2 regions of the Vibrio sp. PNB23_22_6 genome follow, and region 2 is predicted to be linked to the other one. Evidence: predicted binding sites of a transcription regulator. Region 2 holds the regulator's gene; the other holds the start of a gene.
What was found. The regulator PurR, encoded in region 2, represses purine synthesis genes. The targets are predictions, from matches to a motif close to TNANGNAAACGTTTNCNTNA.
Positions count from the first base shown of each region.

Region 1 (5,233 bases), on a different contig from region 2:
AACCGTGGAAAAACAATTAATACAAGAACTCGTTACTTTGCTTGATTATGAGCAAGTAAAATTCAGCACAGAAGCACCTTCTCAAGGTAATAAAGCATGAGCAAACCAATCCAGATGGAAAAAGGCGTTAAATACCGCGACGCCGACAAAATGGCATTGATTCCCGTAAAGAACATGCCTACAGAGCAGAAAGAAGTGCTACGTAAGCCTGATTGGATGAAGATCAAGCTACCAGCCGACAGCCAACGTATTCAAGACATCAAATCGGCAATGCGTAAGAACAAACTTCACTCCGTATGTGAAGAAGCGTCTTGCCCTAACCTCGCAGAGTGTTTTAACCACGGCACCGCGACGTTTATGATCCTAGGTGCAATCTGTACTCGTCGTTGCCCTTTCTGTGACGTTGCTCATGGCCGTCCTCTACCTGTTGAAGCAGAAGAACCGAAGAAACTGGCGAAAACCATCGCCGATATGAAGTTGAAATACGTCGTTATTACTTCGGTAGACCGTGACGACCTGCGTGATGGTGGTGCAGAGCACTTTGCTAACTGTAACCGTGAAATCCGCGAATTGAACCCACACATCAAAATTGAAACCCTCGTTCCTGACTTCCGTGGTCGTATGGACGTGGCACTTGATCTGATGAAAGACAACCCACCAGATGTCTTCAACCACAACCTAGAGACGGCACCTCGTCTGTATCGTAAAGCTCGCCCAGGCGCGAACTACAATTGGTCGCTACAGTTACTGCAAAAATTCAAAGAGCAGCATCCAAACGTACCGACTAAGTCAGGCCTGATGATGGGGCTGGGTGAGACGAAAGAAGAGATCGTTGAAGTACTGAAAGACCTTCGTGCACACGGCGTAACCATGCTAACTCTAGGCCAGTACCTAGCGCCAAGCCGTCACCACCTGCCAGTAGAGCGTTACGTTCCACCTTCAGAGTTTGACGAGCTAAAAGAGATCGCACTAGAGCTTGGCTTCACCCATGCTGCGTGTGGTCCATTCGTTCGCTCTTCTTACCATGCCGACATGCAGGCGCAAGGTATTGAAGTGAAATAAGCACTGACTTGCTTTGATGAGAAAAGGTTGGCTCTATGCCAACCTTTTTTTGTATCTAACTTATATACTCCCAGAATTGGAGCGTTGATAAGAGATTTTCTCGAACAAAAAGCGCATCATTCTGACGAGCCTAAGCGATATCAGGAATCTGCTTTCAACGCACTCTAATTAACAGTGGTAACAAGAGATTCCCTATTCTAGAAAAACAAAAAGGCCCTCAAATGAGGACCTTTAAATTGGGTGAACTTTCGAAATAGATGGGGCGAGTTCTAGGAGAACACACGGAGTTTGCTTCTAGCAAATGAGTATGTTCGACAACGAAATCAGCTCACTCTACGAAGAAAGTTACGCGTAAACTGGTAGACGCTTACAGATCTCTAAAACTTTCTGTTTCGTTGCTTCGATAACTTCCTCGTTGCCGATGTTATCTAGAACGTCACACATCCAGTTCGCAAGCTCTTTCGCGTCTTCTTCTGTGAAGCCACGACGAGTGATTGCTGGCGTACCAACACGAATACCAGACGTTACGAATGGGCTACGTGGATCGTTTGGTACAGAGTTCTTGTTTACTGTGATGTTTGCTGCACCTAGCGCTGCATCTGCATCTTTACCAGTGATGCCTTTGTCGATGAGATCAACGAGGAACAGGTGGTTCTCCGTGCCGTTAGATACGATCTTGTAGCCACGCTCTTGGAATTGACCAACCATCGCTTTCGCATTTTTCACTACGCGCGCTTGGTACTCTTTAAACTCAGGCTCCATTGCTTCTTTAAACGCCACTGCTTTACCAGCAATAACGTGCATTAGAGGGCCGCCTTGACCGCCTGGGAATACGGCTGAATTCAGCTTTTTGTACATATCTTCGCCAGCGTTTGACAAGATAAGACCACCGCGAGGGCCTGCCAGTGTTTTGTGTGTAGTCGTTGTTACTACGTGAGCGTGTGGAACTGGCGTTGGGTACTCCCCTGCAGCGATAAGACCAGCAACGTGCGCCATGTCTACGAATAGGTAAGCGTCAACTTTGTCTGCGATTTCACGCATGCGTTTCCAATCAACGATTTGCGAGTAAGCAGAGAAACCACCGATGATCATCTTAGGCTTGTGCTCAAGCGCTAGCTGTTCCATCTCGTCGTAGTTGATTTGACCAGCTTCGTCGATACCGTAAGGAATCACGTTGTAGTGCTTACCAGAGAAGTTCACTGGGGAACCGTGAGTTAGGTGGCCACCGTGTGCTAGGCTCATACCGAGAACTGTGTCGCCTGGGTTTAGAAGCGCCATGTACACTGCGCTGTTTGCTTGAGAACCTGAGTGAGGCTGTACGTTCGCGTACTCACAACCGAACAGTTGACATGCACGATCGATAGCGAGTGCTTCAGCTTTATCTACGTACTCACAACCACCGTAGTAACGCTTGCCTGGGTAGCCTTCAGCGTATTTATTCGTTAGCTGAGAACCTTGCGCTTCCATTACACGTGGACTTGTGTAGTTTTCAGAAGCGATAAGTTCAATGTGTTCTTCCTGGCGAAGGGTTTCTTCCTGGATAGCTGCGAACAGTTCCGCATCGTAATCTGCGATGTTCATATCACGCTTAAGCATCTGTATCTCCTGACTCAGATTAGTACTGAAAGTTGCAAAAAAAACCGAATAATGACCTAACGCAAACGTTTTCGTCACTCTGATAGCGCGCATTCTACAGAATTTGATCTAGGTCATAAAGAGAAATTTACAATTTTCTCATGCAGTTTTTTCATGATGACATGTATGGTTTATCATAGTGATATTGCAATCGATTCACTATGTAAACCTGAGTGTCAATTTTACGCTTTACACCCTGTAAAACGATAATTACATAGGTTTACCGCAAATTTTACCCCCTAGCTACCGAAAAGATCATCTTTTTACTACTATGCATGCCCCAAAACTTAGCAATAAATACAATATTGATGGAAAAACACTCAAATAAAGAAGATTGGATTGCGATTTTAACTGGCACATTTCTGGTTGCTCAGGGCGTATTCTTTTTACAGTCTACTAATCTGCTAACGGGCGGCACCACTGGACTGGCTCTTTTAATTACCCAATTTACGCCGTTTAGCTTTGGTGTTCTGTATTTTATCGCCAACTGCCCATTCTACTTATTGGCATGGAAACGCTTCGGGGGCCGTTTTGCGATTAACAGTGCTATCTCTGGCGCTTTGGTTTCCGTGTTTGCTGACCACTTATCTCTGCTGATTTCACTTGAATCCATCAATGAAGTTTACTGCGCCGTTGCAGGAGGCTTATTGATGGGCTTAGGCATGTTAATCTTATTCCGTCATCGCTCTAGCTTGGGTGGCTTTAATGTCCTGTGTTTGTTCATTCAAGATAAGTTTGGCATTTCTGTCGGCAAATCTCAGATGGCCATTGATGCGTGCATCCTGTTTGCCTCTTTCTTCTTCGTCACGCCTTGGATTATTGGCCTGTCTATTCTTGGCGCTTTTGCCTTAAACCTTGTACTCGCAATGAATCACAAGCCGCATCGCTATTCTGTGACCTATGGGTCTTAACCAAAAAGACAAAAAAAAGCCAGCAATCAATATGCTGGCTTCTTGATAAATCTTACGTTTGATATAGCGTTAACGACTTAAATATGCAGGAACGTCTGCAATGCTATCAAGTACAACCGTCGCGAGCGCTTCACCTTGTTCAGTGACAGGCTTACCTGTGCGAACCAAAATCTTAGTGCCAACGCCAGCCGCTTCTGCAGCCATCATGTCTTCGGCTTTATCGCCGATCATCACAGATTTCTCCATGTCGATCTTCAAGAAGTCACGCGCAGAAATGAACATGCCTGGTTTTGGCTTGCGGCAATCACAATCTTGTTTGTATTCGCCAATGCCATGTTCTGGGTGATGTGGACAATAATAAAAACCATCGAACTCAACGCCATTATCGACGAAGTTCCAATCCATCCACTGAGTTAAAGATAAGAAACGGTCTTCACTGTATTTACCACGCGCGATACCCGATTGGTTGGTTACAAGCACCAATAGGTAACCTTTATCTTTCAGTGCTTTCGTCGCTTCAAACACACCATCAATGTACTCAAAATCATGTTCATCATGAACATAGCCGTGGTCAACGTTGATCACGCCGTCACGATCGATAAAAACAGCAGGTTTTGCCAAAACGTATTTCTCTATTAACTCGGTTTAATCTGATTATTACACACCTTATAAACTTCAACACTATCTAATTCGTGTGAAGCCGACACAAAACAGTTGATTTGTTAGCAGAGAATCGGTAATTCTGGAAAACCACTCTTTTTTCATACTTCTTCTTGTTTACGTACTGAAATAAAACATCCATACACTTAGACGTCTAGACGTAAAAATATCTATTGACTTCATTTCGCTTACCCAATAGCATCAACTGAGAATTGAGATAGAGTTCAAAATTTACTCCTGTTAAAAGCCGTTTTTAACAGTGAAGGTCCCAGTATCTCTGTGCAGGTTGAAACATGATAGAAATAAAAAACGTCAATAAAGTGTTCTACCAAGGAAGCAAAGAAATTCTTGCCCTCAAGGACATTAACCTAGATATCGCGAAGGGCACCATCTTTGGTGTGATCGGCTCATCGGGCGCGGGTAAAAGTACCCTGATCCGTTGTGTCAACATGCTGGAAGCCCCAACATCAGGCTCAATCATCGTTGATGGCGTTGATCTAACTACATTAAGCAAAAAGCAGCTGGGAGAAACTCGCCGCAACATCGGAATGATCTTCCAACACTTTAACCTGCTGTCGTCTCGCACCGTTTTCGACAATGTCGCCCTTCCTCTTGAGCTTGCAGGCAAAGACAAATCACAGATCACAGCAAAAGTGACTGAGCTACTTAAGTTGGTTGGCCTAGAAGATAAGCATGAAAGCTACCCAGCAAATCTAAGTGGTGGTCAAAAGCAACGTGTCGCCATTGCACGTGCACTCTCATCCGATCCAAGCGTTCTATTGTGCGATGAAGCGACTAGCGCACTGGATCCAGCGACAACGCAATCCATTCTAGAGCTACTAAAAGAAATCAACCGCAAACTGGATATCACCATCCTATTGATCACTCACGAGATGGAAGTGGTAAAAAGCATCTGCCACGAAGTGGCAATCATCGGTGGTGGTGAGTTAGTTGAGAAAGGTAGC
Region 1 is NZ_JBNFXP010000020.1:19,887-25,119, forward strand. It holds gene lipB (lipoyl(octanoyl) transferase LipB) at 1-100, shown strand, start outside; gene lipA (lipoyl synthase) at 97-1,062, shown strand; gene glyA (serine hydroxymethyltransferase) at 1,408-2,658, opposite strand; gene ACVA54_RS15005 (YitT family protein) at 3,006-3,608, shown strand; gene gmhB (D-glycero-beta-D-manno-heptose 1,7-bisphosphate 7-phosphatase) at 3,678-4,229, opposite strand; gene metN (methionine ABC transporter ATP-binding protein MetN) at 4,562-5,233, shown strand, end outside.
Region 1: glyA (serine hydroxymethyltransferase) is a predicted target of PurR. The motif match lies at 2,716-2,735, and genes of this name have one in related genera.

Region 2 (16,030 bases):
CGAAGGTGTGCCAGATGTACGTATTATCGTATTTAAGGGCTACCCAGTAATGGCAATGATGCGCTGTTCCACTTCGGCATCTGATGGTAAAGCGAACCTGCACCAAGGTGCAGTTGGCGTGGGCATTGATATCGCGACAGGAAAAGCGATACGAGCTGTTCAATTCGATCTGCCCGTCACGCACCACCCAGATACGGGGAAAGACTTATCAACACTACAAGTCCCTCATTGGGAACGTTTGTTAGAGCTTGCCTCAAGTGCTTGGGAAATGACTGGCCTAGGTTACATGGGCACTGACATGGTATTGGACAAAGAAGAAGGTCCAATGGTTCTGGAGTTAAATGCACGACCTGGCTTGGCGATTCAGATTGCAAATGGTGCAGGTCTACTCCCTCGTCTAAGACACATCGAGGCACTTGGCACACCTGCTGAGTACCCTAAGCCGAAAGAACGTGTTGCATACGCGGCAAAGCAATTCGGCGTCAAATCTCAGTTTTAATCTCTTAGCTAGCAGCTATTACGATGGTTGCTAGCTTACTTTTCATATTTGAACACTACTGCTCGGTTCTTAAGTAACACATTGCTTCTATCACGGCAATCGATGATCTCGCTGACAAATTAAACATCGAGCGTTTCTTTTTCCCCAGTGGTTTGATTTCATGCCATTCTCCCTTACTCACTCGCGAGGTTGGGCGATGCTAACAAAACAAACTAATAACAATGAAACTCCGCTTGTAGAGCGAGAGAGCGTTGACCAACACTTACAGCGTTTGTCAGAAATCTCAGTTCAAGCACTTGATAAGCTTACTGAAATGATCGAAATAGAAAACGGCCTTTCAGCAGAGTAGCACTTACATTTTACGGTTAAGTGCAAACGAAAAAGCCGAGACTGTTGTCCTACAGTCTCGGCTTATTTTATTCGCGATTAAACGTCCGTGGTAGCGAACGCATTAACTCAAGTCAACATGACTAAACTTCTAACTCTTCAATCATTTGTTGAACTTCACTCTTCGGTTTTTCCGTTTGGCCAAAACCACGCAGACCAACCACGTGCACGTGCTCGTGGTCTTTAAACACCTTACGTACCAGTTTGTAGGTCGTCCCTTTCTCAGGGCTGATGTTTTCCGGTGCCGCGATAAGAAGCTGCATATCCAGACGGTCACAAAGTTCGAACAGCGTCGAGATAGACTTCGCATCCAAACGCGCTGCCTCATCAAGGAACAACAGACGGCATGGCACAATGTCTTTGCTGCGTAGACGGCGTGATTCTTCTTCCCAGCTCTGAACGACCATCAATAGGATTGACTGACCTGTACCGATCGCCTCACCCGTTGATAGAGCACCAGATTCTGCCTGTAACCAGCCTTCAGAACCACGGTTAACTTCCACACTTAGCTCAAGGTAGTTACGGTAATCCAGTAGCTCTTCACCTAGAACCTGAGGAGAACGTTGCCCCATATCGATATGTGGATTCACGCGTTGGAACATTTTCGCCATTGCTTCAGAGAAGGTAAAGCGAGTCGACTCAAACAGATCTTTATGCTGCTCTTGTTGCGTCGCTAGACCGTTAAGTAGCACTTCGTGGGTTTCGCGGATTTTCACGTTTAGACGTACCCCCTTAACCTGACCAAACGAGATATTTGACAAGCCTTGGTTTAGCATACGAATACGGTTTTGCTCACGCTGAATCGTCTTCTTGATGATACTTGCTACTGACTCAGAACTGATCGCTAGACGGTTTTCACGTTGTGTGAGTTCTTCCGTTAGACGCGCTAGCTCAACTTCCATCTCTTCGATCGCTTCAACTGGGTCATCTGTGCGGATGATGTCCTGACGAATACGCTCACGAAGGTGTTGGTAAACCGCAATGTAGAACAGAACTTTACGCTCTGGGCGAGCATTGTCTTCTGATAGACGCAGCGCGTCACGCAAATCATCATTGTTCGCAACCGCTAAACGCAGTGCACCCAGTGATTTATCCGACATGGAACGAAGTTCGCTCGCTGACATGTAAGCCAGTTCACGCTTGTGTAGGCGGCGCTCAACATCGTTCTCACGCGCAAGACGAAGTACCGAACACCAGCCTGCTTTCGCCGCAACGACAAAGGTACGAATTTCAACGTACTCTTTTTGAACTTTCTTCAGACGCTTCGCTAAGCCTTTCATCTCAAGCTCGGTCGCTGTGATCGTGCGTTCGTGTTCACTCTTACGGCTGCGAGACGTATGTAGGCGCTCATGCAGTTCGTCACGACGACGCATTGCACGCTCTTCTGCACCTTCATCGGCGTTAACGCCAAACTCTTGCAGCTCTTGTTTGAACTCTTGAACCGTTTCCAGTTTCGCTTGGTGCGAACTCTTCAGAGACGCCAATACTTGGTTGTATTGGTTCATTTGACCTTGCGACTGTTTCAACTCTTCACGAGCGTGTGCGCGCATCTGCTCCGCTTGAGCCAGTTTCACTTTTAGCTGCTCGCTCAGTTCGCTGCTCTTGTTCAGCAAGTCGACTGAATCTGAGTAAGCGAAGTAGTGACGACGTTCAACCAGATCCGCCAGCGCAAAGATTTGCTTCTTAAGATCTTGCAGCTGTTCGTCTGCCGCTTTGTATTCCGCTTCTAGTGCATCAAATTGCTCTGGGTCCGTATCGAGGGCAACCGCGACTTTTTCCAGTTCCGCCACCGCTTTCGCGTGGTTATTTAGGAAAGCTTTTGCTTCTGAAAGTTGAGCAATTTTCTCTTCCAACTCGTCAAAGCGTGCTTGCAACGACTCATCTTCAATCAACGCCATGTTTGGTGCTAGCTTATCTAGGGAAGACAACGCCTGCTTAGTAGTTTGAAGTTGAGAACGTTGCTGCTGCTCTTTTGCATCCAGATCAGCCAGTACGCGAGCGATTTGGTTGCGCTTGTCGCGAATCGTTGCCAGTGCTTGCTCTGGATCTCCTTCGAACGCCACTTGAATATGGCTTGCCACAAACTGGTTGAACGCTTGGTATAGGCGCTGCATTTTTTGTGAATCGAACGCCGCTTTCGCGTGCTTCTCTACCACTTCTTCACGTTCGTTACGCAGTAGCTCTAAACGCTGCTCTCGTGCTGCACGACCAAACAATGGGATTTCTGGCAAGCGAGAGTAACGCATTTGGCGATCGTTCATGCGAACACAAACCGCGCCTTCTAGCTCTTCTGCGTCGAATGAGCTGTCATCAAAGGCATCGATGTCACCTTCAATGATGTACAAGTCTTCTGGACAATCGTCTAGCTCTACCAGTTTCTCTTCGATACCAGAGAGATCAGAAACGACGATAGCGTGACGAGCCGGACCGTACATCGCACTGAAGTAAGGCGCGTCATCAATTGTGATGTCATCGTAGATCTCAGACAGCAACACGCCGCCCAGTGTATCTGCCAAGCCCTTCAGGCGAGGGTCGTTTGAACCACCTGGAGAAGCAAGACGCTCGATTTCACCTTCAAGCTGACTGCGACGCTCTGCCAGTTTGTCTTTCGCCAGAGAAAGGGTTTTCTCTTGCTCAAGCACCACTTGCATTTGGCTCATGACCGATTGGCTATCTTCTAGCTCAGCGCCACTTTGCTCACGCAGTTTTTCTAGCGCATCGTTTGCCGCAATCCACGTTGGTGCAATCGCTTCTAGCTTGTTGATTTCCGCAGCGGCATCTTGCTCTAGACGACGCTGTTCGCTACGTTGCTCACGCACGTCTTCCTGCGCCATTTCTAGCGAGTCGATTTGCATCGCGTGACGCTCACGTTCTTGTTCAAACGTGATTTCGTCAGTCAGTTCAATATGAAACTGCTTTTGGTATTCGTTGACTAGCTCGCGCGCTTGACGTTGCTGGTTAAGGCTACGCTCAAGGTCACGGTGCTGTGCACGCCATTGTTGTTCGTTTTGCGCAACTTGCTGAGATTCACGCGTTTTCGCAATCGCAGTTTTCGCATGTTCAGACGCGTCTTTGCGCTCAACTTGACCAACGATGCTTTGTACCAGTTTAAGCGCTGTTTCAAACTGCTCTGCCGCTGCAGAAGACATGTCCAGTTTGTGCTTAACCGATAGCAACGCGTTAGTGCTTTCTGATTCTTTGCTCTTAAGTTCAGACACAAGTGCTTGCGCTGATTCTGCCGTTAAGCTGTCATCGCCAAGTAGTTGCTTCGCTTTTTCCAGCGCTTGGACCGCTTGTTGGTATTGAAGTGCGCGAGTTTGCTGAACGTCGAGCGCTTGTTGGTAGTCCGCCAGTTGCGTCTTAAGGCTATCCACCTCTTCTTCCGCAACGGTTGCTTGCTCTTCGACCATCATCACGCGTTCTTGCGCTTCTTCTACCACCATCATCTGCTCTTCAAGACGCTCACTCAGCTCTTCAAGATCTTCTTGGTAGCGTTCGATCTTCTCTTGCTGACGCAGTGCGTTTTGCACCAACTGCAGGTGATCCGAAGCCGCTTGGTAGTCTTGCTCTAACGCAGATTCTGACTCAATCAGCAGTTCGAGCTCTTCTTGAACGCGATTAAGCAGGTTGTTTTGCTCAACTAAGGTTTCACGAGAACCGAACAGCTCTGAACGCAATGACAACGTTTTATCCAGCTTGTTACGACGATCGTTCGCATGGCGCATGTAGTCCGCTGCCACGTAGTTGGTCGACTCTGTGATCAAGTGTTTGAACAAGTCACGGTCTGTTTGCGTGGTTTTGATCGCTTCTAGCGTCATGCGGTTTTCACGCAGTGCCGATTCCATATCTTGAAATGCTTTCTTCACGCCGCCGTTTTGTGGCAGAAGGTAGTCACGTAGCGAACGCGTAATCGCACTTGAAATACCACCGTAAAGCGATGCTTCGATCAGGCGGTAAAATTTAGATCGGTCACCAGAGTTACGCAGTTTCTTCGGAATCACACCGAATTCGAACATCTGCGAGTGGTAATCCACAATAGAAGAGAAGGCTTTGAATTGAACACCTTCAAATTCCGCGATCGACTCTTTTACTTCGTTGATTTGACGTACACGAGCTTGCGTCGCAGATACGCTTTCAACCAAGATATCCGTTGGTTTTACATGGCTTGGGAGACCTTGGATAACAAACGGTTTAATGTCTACTTTCTTGTCACGACCCGCAACTTGCTGCAGTTTTACTGCAAACAATAGGCGTTGGTTGCGTGAGTTCACTACGTCTAGCGCCGCGTAACACGCGCCCGGTTGTAACTTACCGTATAGGCCTTTGTCGCGAGACGATTGGCTGCTGCCTGCTTCTGTGGTATTACGGAAGTGCAGTAGCGTTTGGTCAGGAATCAATGCGGTGATGAACGCCGCCATTGTGGTTGATTTACCTGCACCGTTACCACCTGATAGGGTGGTTACCAGACCATCGATGTCAAACGTACGGGCAAAGAAGCCGTTCCAGTTGACCATGGTCAGCGATTGATATTTACCGCGTTCAATCATGCTCATGCTTCACCCTCTTCTGCTGTTTCTTCTTGGGCATGGTCGTCTTGGCCTTCTTCAGACAGTAGGCTGCCTTGACTTGGTTCTTTGGTGTGCACCACGGCTTCACCGTCACGGATCAGACGCAGCTGCGCTTCACGCATATCATCGCCTACACGTACATCGGCACCAAAACGGAACACCGCTTCACTGATGCTGAACTTACCGGTTTCACCGATGTTTATGATCATGCCTAGACGACGCAGACGACGAAGTGACGTGCGTACTTTTTCAAACAGCTTTTCTTTATCAAGGTCTGAACCGGTTGCACGATTGGTCACCAACTTCATCAGCTTGTTCTCATCTGCCAGTGCAAGCAGCTCGTCGTACAGCTCTTGGTTGGTGAAGATACCTTCATGTGCTAGGCGCTCTGGGCTTAGGTAAAGGAAACACAGTACCTTACCCACCAGCATATCCAGCTCAGAAAGGACACTACGGCCAATCAGAGACGTTGAACGAGGGCGAAGGTAAAAGAAACCTTCTGGCGCTTTTACCAACTCAGTGTTGTAGCGCTGGTAGAAAGAAGAAAGCTCAAGTTCGAAATCCGACAACAACGCGTGATTGTCTAGATCTTCACTTGAGATATGACGCCCTGCTCGTAGCATGCTATCTAGCGCTGGGAACAGAGGGTTAGAAATTGCTTTTGCCAGATTCTCTGACATGTATTCATTAGTATCGGTCGATGACATTCGCTTGTACCTTTGCCCCAAATTCGTTGATTGCTTTCCAGTCTGGTTGAACGGCTTGATAGTCCGATTCCGAGTAACCCAGACGAACCGCCTGATCGACAACAATTCGGGCTAAATCAAAGTGATGAGTTCTTGGGTGTTGCGCGAGGTAGTCTCGCAAAACCACACTCAAATCGATTGGTGCGCCTTGGTCTTTATGCGCTTTCAGCATGTTACCAATACGCTCTGACAACTCATCATTGACTTGTTGAAACTCTTCGTATTCCACTTCCATCGGAACTTGGCCTGTTACCTCGTCATCACGTAGCACCAGAGCTTCATCACGAAGATCGGAAAGCCTTTCTGCATCTGCAAAAGTCAGATACCAAGGCATATCAAAGTAATCTTTTATTGATTGACGCAGACGCGAACTGAACGCACGGTTCTTATCCATATCAATCGCGGTACGGATGAACTTGTGTACGTGTCGGTCGTAACCAATCCAAAGGTCGATCGCCTGTTGGCCCCAGCTGGTGATTCGATCTAGCTTCATTTGTAGGCTAAATAGGGCCTCTTCAATAAACTCCAGCTCAGGATCACCATAGACAATTTCTTGGATGTCGAGGATCTGAGTTTGCAGTTCATCACTGGCGGCTTGCAGCGTATCTTGAAGTTCACGCAGCGTGCTGGAAGTTTCAGACAGTAGTGCTTCACAGTTGTTGATTGCTTCACGCCAGTCTTTGTTCAGCAGATCCGCTATCTGTAGCTTCACAGATTGCTGCTGTTCATCCATCACACGTTGGTTAAGATCAATTTGATCGAAAATTTCGCCTACAGAGTATTTCAATACGCCGTAGACATTTTTTTGCCAATGGCCTGGCGTACCGCCTTTCTGTGCTGCTTCAATCGCTTTCGCCATTTCATCCGCTACCATCGACAGCTGAATGGAAAGACGCAGTTTCGAGAACTCACGATGACGCACATAGTAGTCAGTGATGCCTATCGCTAATGGCGACAAGCGGTAAATACTGGCTCCGTCAGTGAGTTCACTGACGAAACGGCTAATAAGGCGCTGCTTAACCATCTCGTTGATGGCATTATTTGCACGGAAAGCCGAGGCTTCACCGGTTTCATCAAAAAGTCGAGTGACGATGGCAAATGCGTCGTGCAATTCACCTTCACCCAATTCTTCATCGAACCTTTCATTACTCAATACGGCGATGGCAATCAAAAACGCCAATCGCTCAGTGGTCAGGTTCAACGAGAAATCGTGCTGCTTTACCCAGCCAACCAACTCATCGATTGGTTGCTCTGCAGCATTGAGAGTCATCTCACTCATTGTTATTCCTGTTTATCGTTCTTCTTAGCCCACACGTGAATATAGCGGCCTAATGAGAGGTATGGCTCTTGTCGACAAAGTTGTTTTTCTAGCGCCAACACATCTTCAAACTCGTAATCGCCCATGTATTGCATATTGCCTATGTAATCACTGAATGAACGAATACCAGACTTTCCACAAATGCTAAAACCAGAGTCTTCTATCCATTGATAGACATCCTCAGGCTTTAGACCTTTCTGTGGCTGTAATTTAAATCTCTTCCGATGGGGCATGCCGTCTAATACATGTGGAATATTACCGCATACCACATTTTTATAGACTAAGCCGTGGTGGTTATAGAACATTACCGAAGCAATGCCTCCCGGTTTTACTTGTTCCAATACTGTTTCGAGAGCGGCTTTAGGATCAACCAACCACTCCATCACTGCATGGAACATAACAAGATCCACCTGCGCTTCCATATGCTCGCCAATGGACTGGACAGGTGAATGAATCAGGCGATACTGCTCAAGCAAACCATTTTTTTCAATATCCTGTTTCGCTAGTTGCAGCATTTCCGAAGATAGATCACATAAAGCAACGTGATGTCCGAGCTTAGCAAGCTTTTGCGACATTTGTGCCAACCCACCGCCTGCATCAAGTACATCAAGAGCTTGCTGGTCAGCGCCTAATTCACTTAGAATCTGTAGAAAATCTTCCCATACAATGATTTGCCGGATCTCCCCTTTATCGGAGCCGTAAATATTTTTTGCAAATTTGTGGGCGATATCGTCGAAATTGCGGTCTTCTGTCACTTCTGCTGAGTTATCATAACGGATTGTGCCGCTATTCTGGCACAAGGAAAGCAGGAATAAAGAGGGTCAACCTCATTTTTATTATCAATTGATGTTTTTTCGGACTATTTATGTATGTTTGAGCTGAAAAAAGTAGTGACCGCTCTGGTCATGCCCTTGCCCGCACTGCTACTGATAGGGTTATTAGGTCTTGCGCTTATCAGTTTTACCACCAAACGCAAAACAGGATGTTTTGTTGTTCTCCTCTCTTTTGTCGGTATTTTCCTAGCGGCCTTCCAACCACTATCAACGAAACTCTTGATGCCATTAGAGCGAGAGTATAAAGCGTTTTTACCGTCATCTGAAACCGTAGACTACGTTATGGTATTAGGTAATAACCATGTCGTCGATGATGAGATCCCACCCACTTCTCAATTAAGTCGTACCGCGCTGATGCGTTTAACTGAAGGTATCCGTATTTTGCGTATGTACCCAGGAGCAAAGCTGATTCTGTCTGGTTACGCTGGCGGGTCTGAGATAAGTCACGCCCGTATGATGGCCAACGTTGCTCTGGCACTCGGTGTGGCTAAACCTGATATCATTTTATTAGAGGACGCAAAAGACACCTGGGAAGAAGCGCGACAAGCGGCTGCGTTTGTGAAACAGAAAGAAGTGGTTTTAGTGACCTCTGCTAGCCACATGAAACGGGCTCTGTATGAGTTCAATGCGGCAGGAATCAAGCCAACCCCAGCCGCTACGAACTATCTTGCTATCGATGAAATTCATCAACCTTGGCATAAATACTCACCAAAAGCACAATACTTGGAACAAACTGAAATTTATTGGCATGAATACCTTGGTGGTTTATGGCAAAAACTGCGTGACACAGTTGGGCAAACCCCAATGGTTGCAAGCCAATAAATCGAGTAAGTAAGAATCACAAGATAGAAAAAAGGAGAGCCCATGCTCTCCTTTTTCTTTACGACTTAGCTTAGTCACCTGCAAACATGTAGCCTTCACCATGGACGGTCACAAAAATTTGTGGGTTCTTCGGATCAAACTCCATCTTAGCGCGCATACGTCGAATTAATACATCGATAGTACGATCATTTGGCGCATCCACTCGGTGGCTGATCATATTCAAAATACGTTCTCGGCTTAATACCTGATTTGGATATGAAGACAAGGCAACCAAAAGCTCATATTCAGCTTTGGTCAGTTTCACTGGCTCACCGTTGCGACTTAGCGCACGACGCTGGATGTCAAATGTCCACTCGCCAAAACGTACAATGTGTTCTTCATTGCTTTCTTTTTCTGCTTTTTGAGAGCCATTGCGAGCAGCAGAGATGCGCCACAATAAGTTCTTAACTCGAACCAATAATTCCCTTAGTTCAAAAGGCTTTGTCACATAATCGTCTGCGCCCATTTCTAGGCCAACGATTTTGTCAATGCTATCCGTGCGTCCTGTCACTAATATGATGCCGATGTCTGACTGGCTGCGTAATTCACGCGTAAGCATAAGACCATCTTCACCGGGCAAGTTAATATCCAACATGATAAGATCAACGTCACCATCTTGAAGCACCTCGCGCATTTCTGCGCCACTTTCTGCTTCACTGACTTTGTAACCTTCATTTTGGAAATAGCCCGCAAGCTTACTGCGAGTTACAACATCATCTTCTACGACCAATACGTGATAGCTCATTTACACCACTTTCTGTCTTCTTTATATTCCAAGACGTATTCTATTCATAACTAGTAACATTTCTAGTCATAGATACATAAAAAAGCAAGATTTTGCGATTTTATTGATTCAAAGCAAGCTTATTTGTAGCCATTAACAAAAGAGCATATTCTTCCACAAGGCATCATAATTATAGTTACTGCTATTCATTTTAATTGTTTACACTTAAGGAAATATTCTCAAGTGACTTCAAGATGCCGTTTTAAGAGCATCATTCAGGAGCAAAAAATGCAAGAAGTGAAAGCTTTTAATGAAAAACGTGCCGAAATTTACTGGTGGTTTTCTAGCCTGTTCGCCAAAGAACTGACCGAAAAAGAACTAGAGACTTATCATAGTGTTGAAATTCGAAGCTTTTTAGCTGGTTTAGGTGAAAATAAATCCCTTAAACCAGCCGTAGACTCGCTTGTGGACGCTTTAAACCGCTTACAAGATCGTGAAGATGCCCAATTAGAACTTGCCGCAGACTTTTGTGAACTTTTCCTTAAAACAGAAAAACATGGCGCCCTTCCATACGCATCGATGTATATTGGTAAATCTGGACTGTTAAACGACAAGCCAGCAGAAGAAATGGAAAAACTGATGGCCGATTTTGGTGTTCAAGTGGACGTAAATCTCAAAGAGCCCGCAGACCATTTAGCCGTTGAGTTAGACTTTTTGGGTAACATGATCATCCGCTCTAACGAACTCGAGCAAGAAAAGCATATGGAAGAAGCATTCACCAAACAGAACGATTTCATTCAGCAACAGCTGTTAACTTGGTTACCGCCATTTGCTGCCAAGTGTAAACAATTCGATGAATTTGGCTTCTATGTTAGCGTTGCACAACTATTAATTGCATTTTGTAAACTGGACAGCAATTACCTTCTTGGTGAATAATTGCCGTCTATTTTGGGGAGTTCAGAGCTCCTTATTTGTTCGTTCAGTTTTAGTCTGGCGTAGAAAAGCCTTTTCATTTCGCAGTTAAAATGTGACTTGAAATACACAAAACCACAGCTGAAAACATTGCCAGCGTGCTCGCATCAGTCTAAAATGTGAACGCAAACGATTAAATATGATTTATATGTAAACCGCTGAAATATAGCGGTTTTTGTGTTTTATTAACATCATTGCTGATCCATTCCTTATTGTAACTAAAAGGAATAATACTCTCAGCAACGAATGTTGCTACAAACCTTTATTATACCGATTTCGGAACAACCACTGCCTGAACTATTGAGTACTACTTTCCTCATAACACTCGGTTTGCGCAGATACTAAGCGTAAGGTTGTATTCACTACGGTATTAAGTAGCTCGATACAGGACATCATTTATGGCCACTATAAAAGACGTTGCTCGCTTAGCCGGCGTTTCTACCACAACAGTTTCGCACGTAATTAATAAAACGCGCTTTGTTGCAGAAACAACCCAAGAAAAAGTAATGAAAGCAGTTGATGAACTAAATTACGCGCCAAGTGCTGTTGCCCGCAGCTTAAAGTGTAACTCAACCCGTACTATCGGCATGTTGGTAACACAATCAACAAACCTATTCTTCTCTGAAGTTATTGACGGTGTTGAAAGCTACTGTTACCGCCAAGGATACACACTGATCCTATGTAATACTGGTGGTATCTATGAGAAGCAACGTGACTATATTCGAATGCTGGCAGAAAAGCGTGTTGATGGCATTTTAGTGATGTGCTCGGATTTAACCGAAGAGCTACAAGAAATGCTGGATCGCCATGCTGATATACCAAAAGTTGTCATGGACTGGGGCCCAGAAAGCTCAAAGGCGGATAAGATCATCGACAACTCTGAAGAAGGTGGTTACCTAGCAACGAAGTTCCTGATTGACAATGGTCACACCGATATTGCATGCCTAAGCGGTCACTTTGATAAAGCAGCATGTAAAGAGCGTATTTCTGGTTTTCGACGTGCAATGGCTGAAGCAAAGCTACCAGTAAACGAAGAGTTAATTCTCGAAGGTAACTTCGAGTGTGATACGGCAGTACTTGCTGCAGACAACATTACGGCAATGGATAAACGCCCTACTGCGGTATTCTGTTTTAACGATACCATGGCATTAGGCTTAATGAGCCGTCTACAACAAAATGGCATAAAAATCCCTGATGATATCTCAGTGATTGGCTATGACAATATTGAGCTTGCGGAGTTCTTCTCGCCTCCTCTAACGACTATTCACCAACCAAAAAGACGTGTTGGTAAGAATGCGTTCGAGATTTTACTAGAGCGAATCAAAGACAAAGAACACGAAAAACGCATTTTTGAAATGCAGCCTGAGATTGTGGTTCGTAACACCGTTAAGAAATTGAACTAACTCCCCCTCAAGTTTATAAAGCGCTCTTCGGAGTGCTTTTTTTATTTCGTAAAATGAAATTTTTTAAGCATTTCACATTACTTATATAATCAAAAGCTAAGATAAATTGCTGTTTTAACTAACTTGTTGCCCATTTCCTACATCAAGCTTTTGTATGGCAAGTAGACATTTCAAAATATGAAATTAGACACATTAAGATGGCACCATTAGTTGAATAGAGATCACACTTTAGTGTTTGGAACGTGATGTTAATGCAATATACGAAGTATTCTCCTCTTGTCACGCACAGGGCAAACCATTCGAAAGGATGGGACGCAAAGCCTCCGGCCTTAACCACTAAATATAGTGAAAGGTAGCGGGGTTACCGATGGCAAATATGCATTAAGTGAGTTTACCCTTTAATGACATTGTGTCTGCATGCATTTGCTAATCTCTCGGACCTGATTTTTGGTGGCGTAATATTAATTACACCGAGATAACACACCATGGATAAACCGATACTCAAAGACTCAATGAAGCTGTTTGAGGCACTTGGTACGATCAAGTCGCGCTCAATGTTTGGTGGCTTCGGGCTTTTCGCTGATGAAACGATGTTTGCACTCGTTGTGAACAATCAACTTCATATTCGAGGAGACCAAAAAACTTCATCTGACTTCGAGACTCAAGGATTAAAACCGTACGTCTACAAGAAACGTGGATTCCCCGTAGTGACGAAATACTATGCTATTTCTGATGATTTGTGGGAATCGACTGACCGCTTGATTGATGTTGCTAAGCTATCTCTAGAGACGGCTAAGCAAGAAAAAAAGCAACAAGCGAGCACTAAGCCAAACCGTTTGAAAGATCTTCCTAATCTACGCTTAGCGACTGAACGCATGCTAAAGAAAGCAGGCATCGATTCCGTCGAAGAGCTAGAAGATGAAGGTGCCTTAAATGCTTACAAAGCAATTCAAGATACGCATACCTCTACGGTAAGTATTGAGTTGCTGTGGGCGTTAGAAGGGGCAATCAACGGTACGCATTGGAGCGTTGTGCCTCAGTCTCGTAGAGAAGAGTTGATGTTCGCGCTTTCATAACGCGCGATTCAGCATGACATTGAGTAAAAACCGCAGTTTTGATACTGCGGTTTTTTTTTGAAATTTTTTCTTCTTCCATTCTGTCTTATTATCTAAGCTGCGAAATGGAGTAACGACAATGAATAAAAAACTGATTTTAGGTCTGTTCCTACTTGCGACGGTCATCTTTCTAGGGGTGAGCTTCAGCCAATATTTAACGTTAGAAAACGCAAAAGCACAGCAAGAGGCTTTGAATACGTTTATTAACCAGAACTTCGCTTTCGCTGCAGCGACGTATTTCTTTGCCTACATCGCAATTACGGCGTTCTCGATCCCTGGCGCCGCTGTTGTTACTCTGCTTGGTGCTGCTCTATTCGGTTTCTGGGCTAGCTTATTACTGGTTTCTTTTGCCAGCACCATAGGTGCTACCATCGCCTTCTTAAGTAGCCGCTATCTATTGCGTGAGTGGGTGCAAAGTAAGTTTGGCAATAAGCTAAGTGCTATTAACCATGGTGTTGAAAAAGACGGGGCATTTTACCTATTTTCACTGCGCCTCATTCCCGTGTTCCCCTTTTTCTTAATCAATCTACTGATGGGCTTAACGCCAATGACGGTGGTTCGATTCTACTTAACCAGTCAAGTTGGTATGCTGCCAGGAACGGCCGTCTATCTCAATGCAGGTACTCAACTCGCAACCATAGATAGTCTGTCCGGCATTATGTCTCCAGCAGTATTGGCGTCATTTGCATTGCTTGGGTTATTCCCTATCATCGCAAAATGGGTCATGAATAAAATCCGGCCAGTTCAGGGGCAACCGAATGGAAACGTTTAATGAAGATATATATCGCTCAAAACCCCACTGAAGCCCACATCGTCTGTGAACTACTCAAAACGGAACACATTGTTTGTGAAGTGCGAGGTGAAAACCTGTTTGGTTTAAAAGGTGAGCTGCCATTTGGTGATGATACTGACCCGTATATTTGGCTTTTACATCCAGAGCAAAAGCTGAAAGCCTCAGTGATACTTGAAGAGTATCGCAAACAAGCAGAACCAACTTATCTAGATTGGCAGTGCCCGCAGTGCTTAGAGCAAAATGAAGGGCAGTTTGGAGCTTGCTGGCACTGCGGATATCAAATAGGGGAACCATAACGGTTCCCCTACTCTTTTGTCCCTTCAGCTGAGATTAAGCCGTTAGGCGCTGCTGCTTAATAAACTCTATTGAGTGTTGGTTAAAATCGTCAGGTCGTTCTACGTTGCATACATGACCACAGTTTGGGATCTCCCGCAACGAACTCAGCTTGTGGGCTGCTACCATCTCTTTTACGGGCTTGATAAACATATAATCCCGATCTCCCATCAAATAAAGCGTCGGAATCGGCAGTTCTTTATCTTTGAAATATCTCATTAGTGGGTTCACATCGGTGGCTAAAATGAACCAACGTTTAAACTCTTTTTGACACAACTTCTTCGCTTCACGAATAAATAGGTGGCGAGATTCACGCTGGTTCTTTTGTGGCATCACGACATAAGCAAACAACTTGTACAACCACATGTAGGGCAAAATATGTTTACCAAGATTACCTAACGTCACCAAAATTTGTGAACGTGTGTTTAATCGCGTCACGGCCCCACCTAACACCATCGAACACACACGCTCAGAAGCAAGCTCTGCTAAATTCCGTACAATGATGGTCCCAAGTGACATGCCGACAAAATGTGCCGATTGGATTTTTAAATGATCCAACACTTTCAAAATATCTTGCGTCACGGCAGTAAAGGTATAACGGCTTGTGATCAGCTCTTTAAGTAATTGGTTTGACTTTCCATGTCCTCGAAGGTCAATCAACAGCAAATTAAAGTGCTGTTTATACGCTTTGATTTGTTTAAACCATATTGAAGAACTGCCACCAGCACCATGTACGAAAACGACCCACTCGTTGCTAGTAGGGTGCAGATAGGTTTTGTGGAACAAGATTGGCTGAGTCATGCGTCAGTGATCAACAGTCGTAGTAAACAAAGGAGTAAATCCTACCACATTCCATCACTAACGAGAAAATTAAGGCACCATAATCGGTGCCTTAGATTACAGTTATTTAAGATTTTGCATTAATTTAACGCAGCGCGATACAATTGCAGATATTCTTCTGCCGCTTTGCGCCAACAAAAATCTTTTTGCATTGCATAGAGCTGAACACGTCTCACTTCTTTGATGTTTTGTGCATAGAGCAATAAAGCTCTTAACATCGTGAGCAATAATGCTTGTGGTGTCGGCCCATCAAACACAAAACCAGTTGCGTCTAATGGATCCGCATCGTAATCGTTAACACTATCTTTTAGACCACCGACACCACGAACAATTGGCAGTGTACCGTAAGCCATGCTGTAGATTTGGTTTAAGCCACAAGGTTCAAACTCCGATGGCATCAAGAAGAAATCAGAACCTGCTTCAACCAAATGCGCTAACTCATTATCGTAGGCTTCGACAAACACAAATTTGTTGGCAAATAGTGCCGCGACGTCACGTAATTGTGCTGCAAATATAGGATCACCTGTTCCCACCACAACCAATTGGACATCGTGTTTGAGAAAGTCAGCTAATGCAGGAAGAAGATAATGTACCCCTTTCTGTTGCGTCAAACGACAGACCATACCAAACATAGCGCA
Region 2 is NZ_JBNFXP010000003.1:252,503-268,532, reverse strand. It holds gene ACVA54_RS04345 (alpha-L-glutamate ligase-like protein) at 1-499, shown strand, start outside; gene ACVA54_RS04340 (hypothetical protein) at 696-848, shown strand; gene mukB (chromosome partition protein MukB) at 970-5,433, opposite strand; gene mukE (chromosome partition protein MukE) at 5,436-6,161, opposite strand; gene mukF (chromosome partition protein MukF) at 6,142-7,479, opposite strand; gene cmoM (tRNA uridine 5-oxyacetic acid(34) methyltransferase CmoM) at 7,482-8,273, opposite strand; gene elyC (envelope biogenesis factor ElyC) at 8,388-9,173, shown strand; gene torR (two-component system response regulator TorR) at 9,244-9,957, opposite strand; gene torD (molecular chaperone TorD) at 10,225-10,872, shown strand; gene purR (HTH-type transcriptional repressor PurR) at 11,307-12,311, shown strand; cyclic di-GMP riboswitch class I at 12,591-12,680, shown strand; gene ACVA54_RS04295 (TfoX/Sxy family DNA transformation protein) at 12,797-13,387, shown strand; gene ACVA54_RS04290 (TVP38/TMEM64 family protein) at 13,506-14,198, shown strand; gene ACVA54_RS04285 (DUF2007 domain-containing protein) at 14,198-14,515, shown strand; gene ACVA54_RS04280 (alpha/beta fold hydrolase) at 14,550-15,353, opposite strand; gene glgA (glycogen synthase GlgA) at 15,473-16,030, opposite strand, start outside.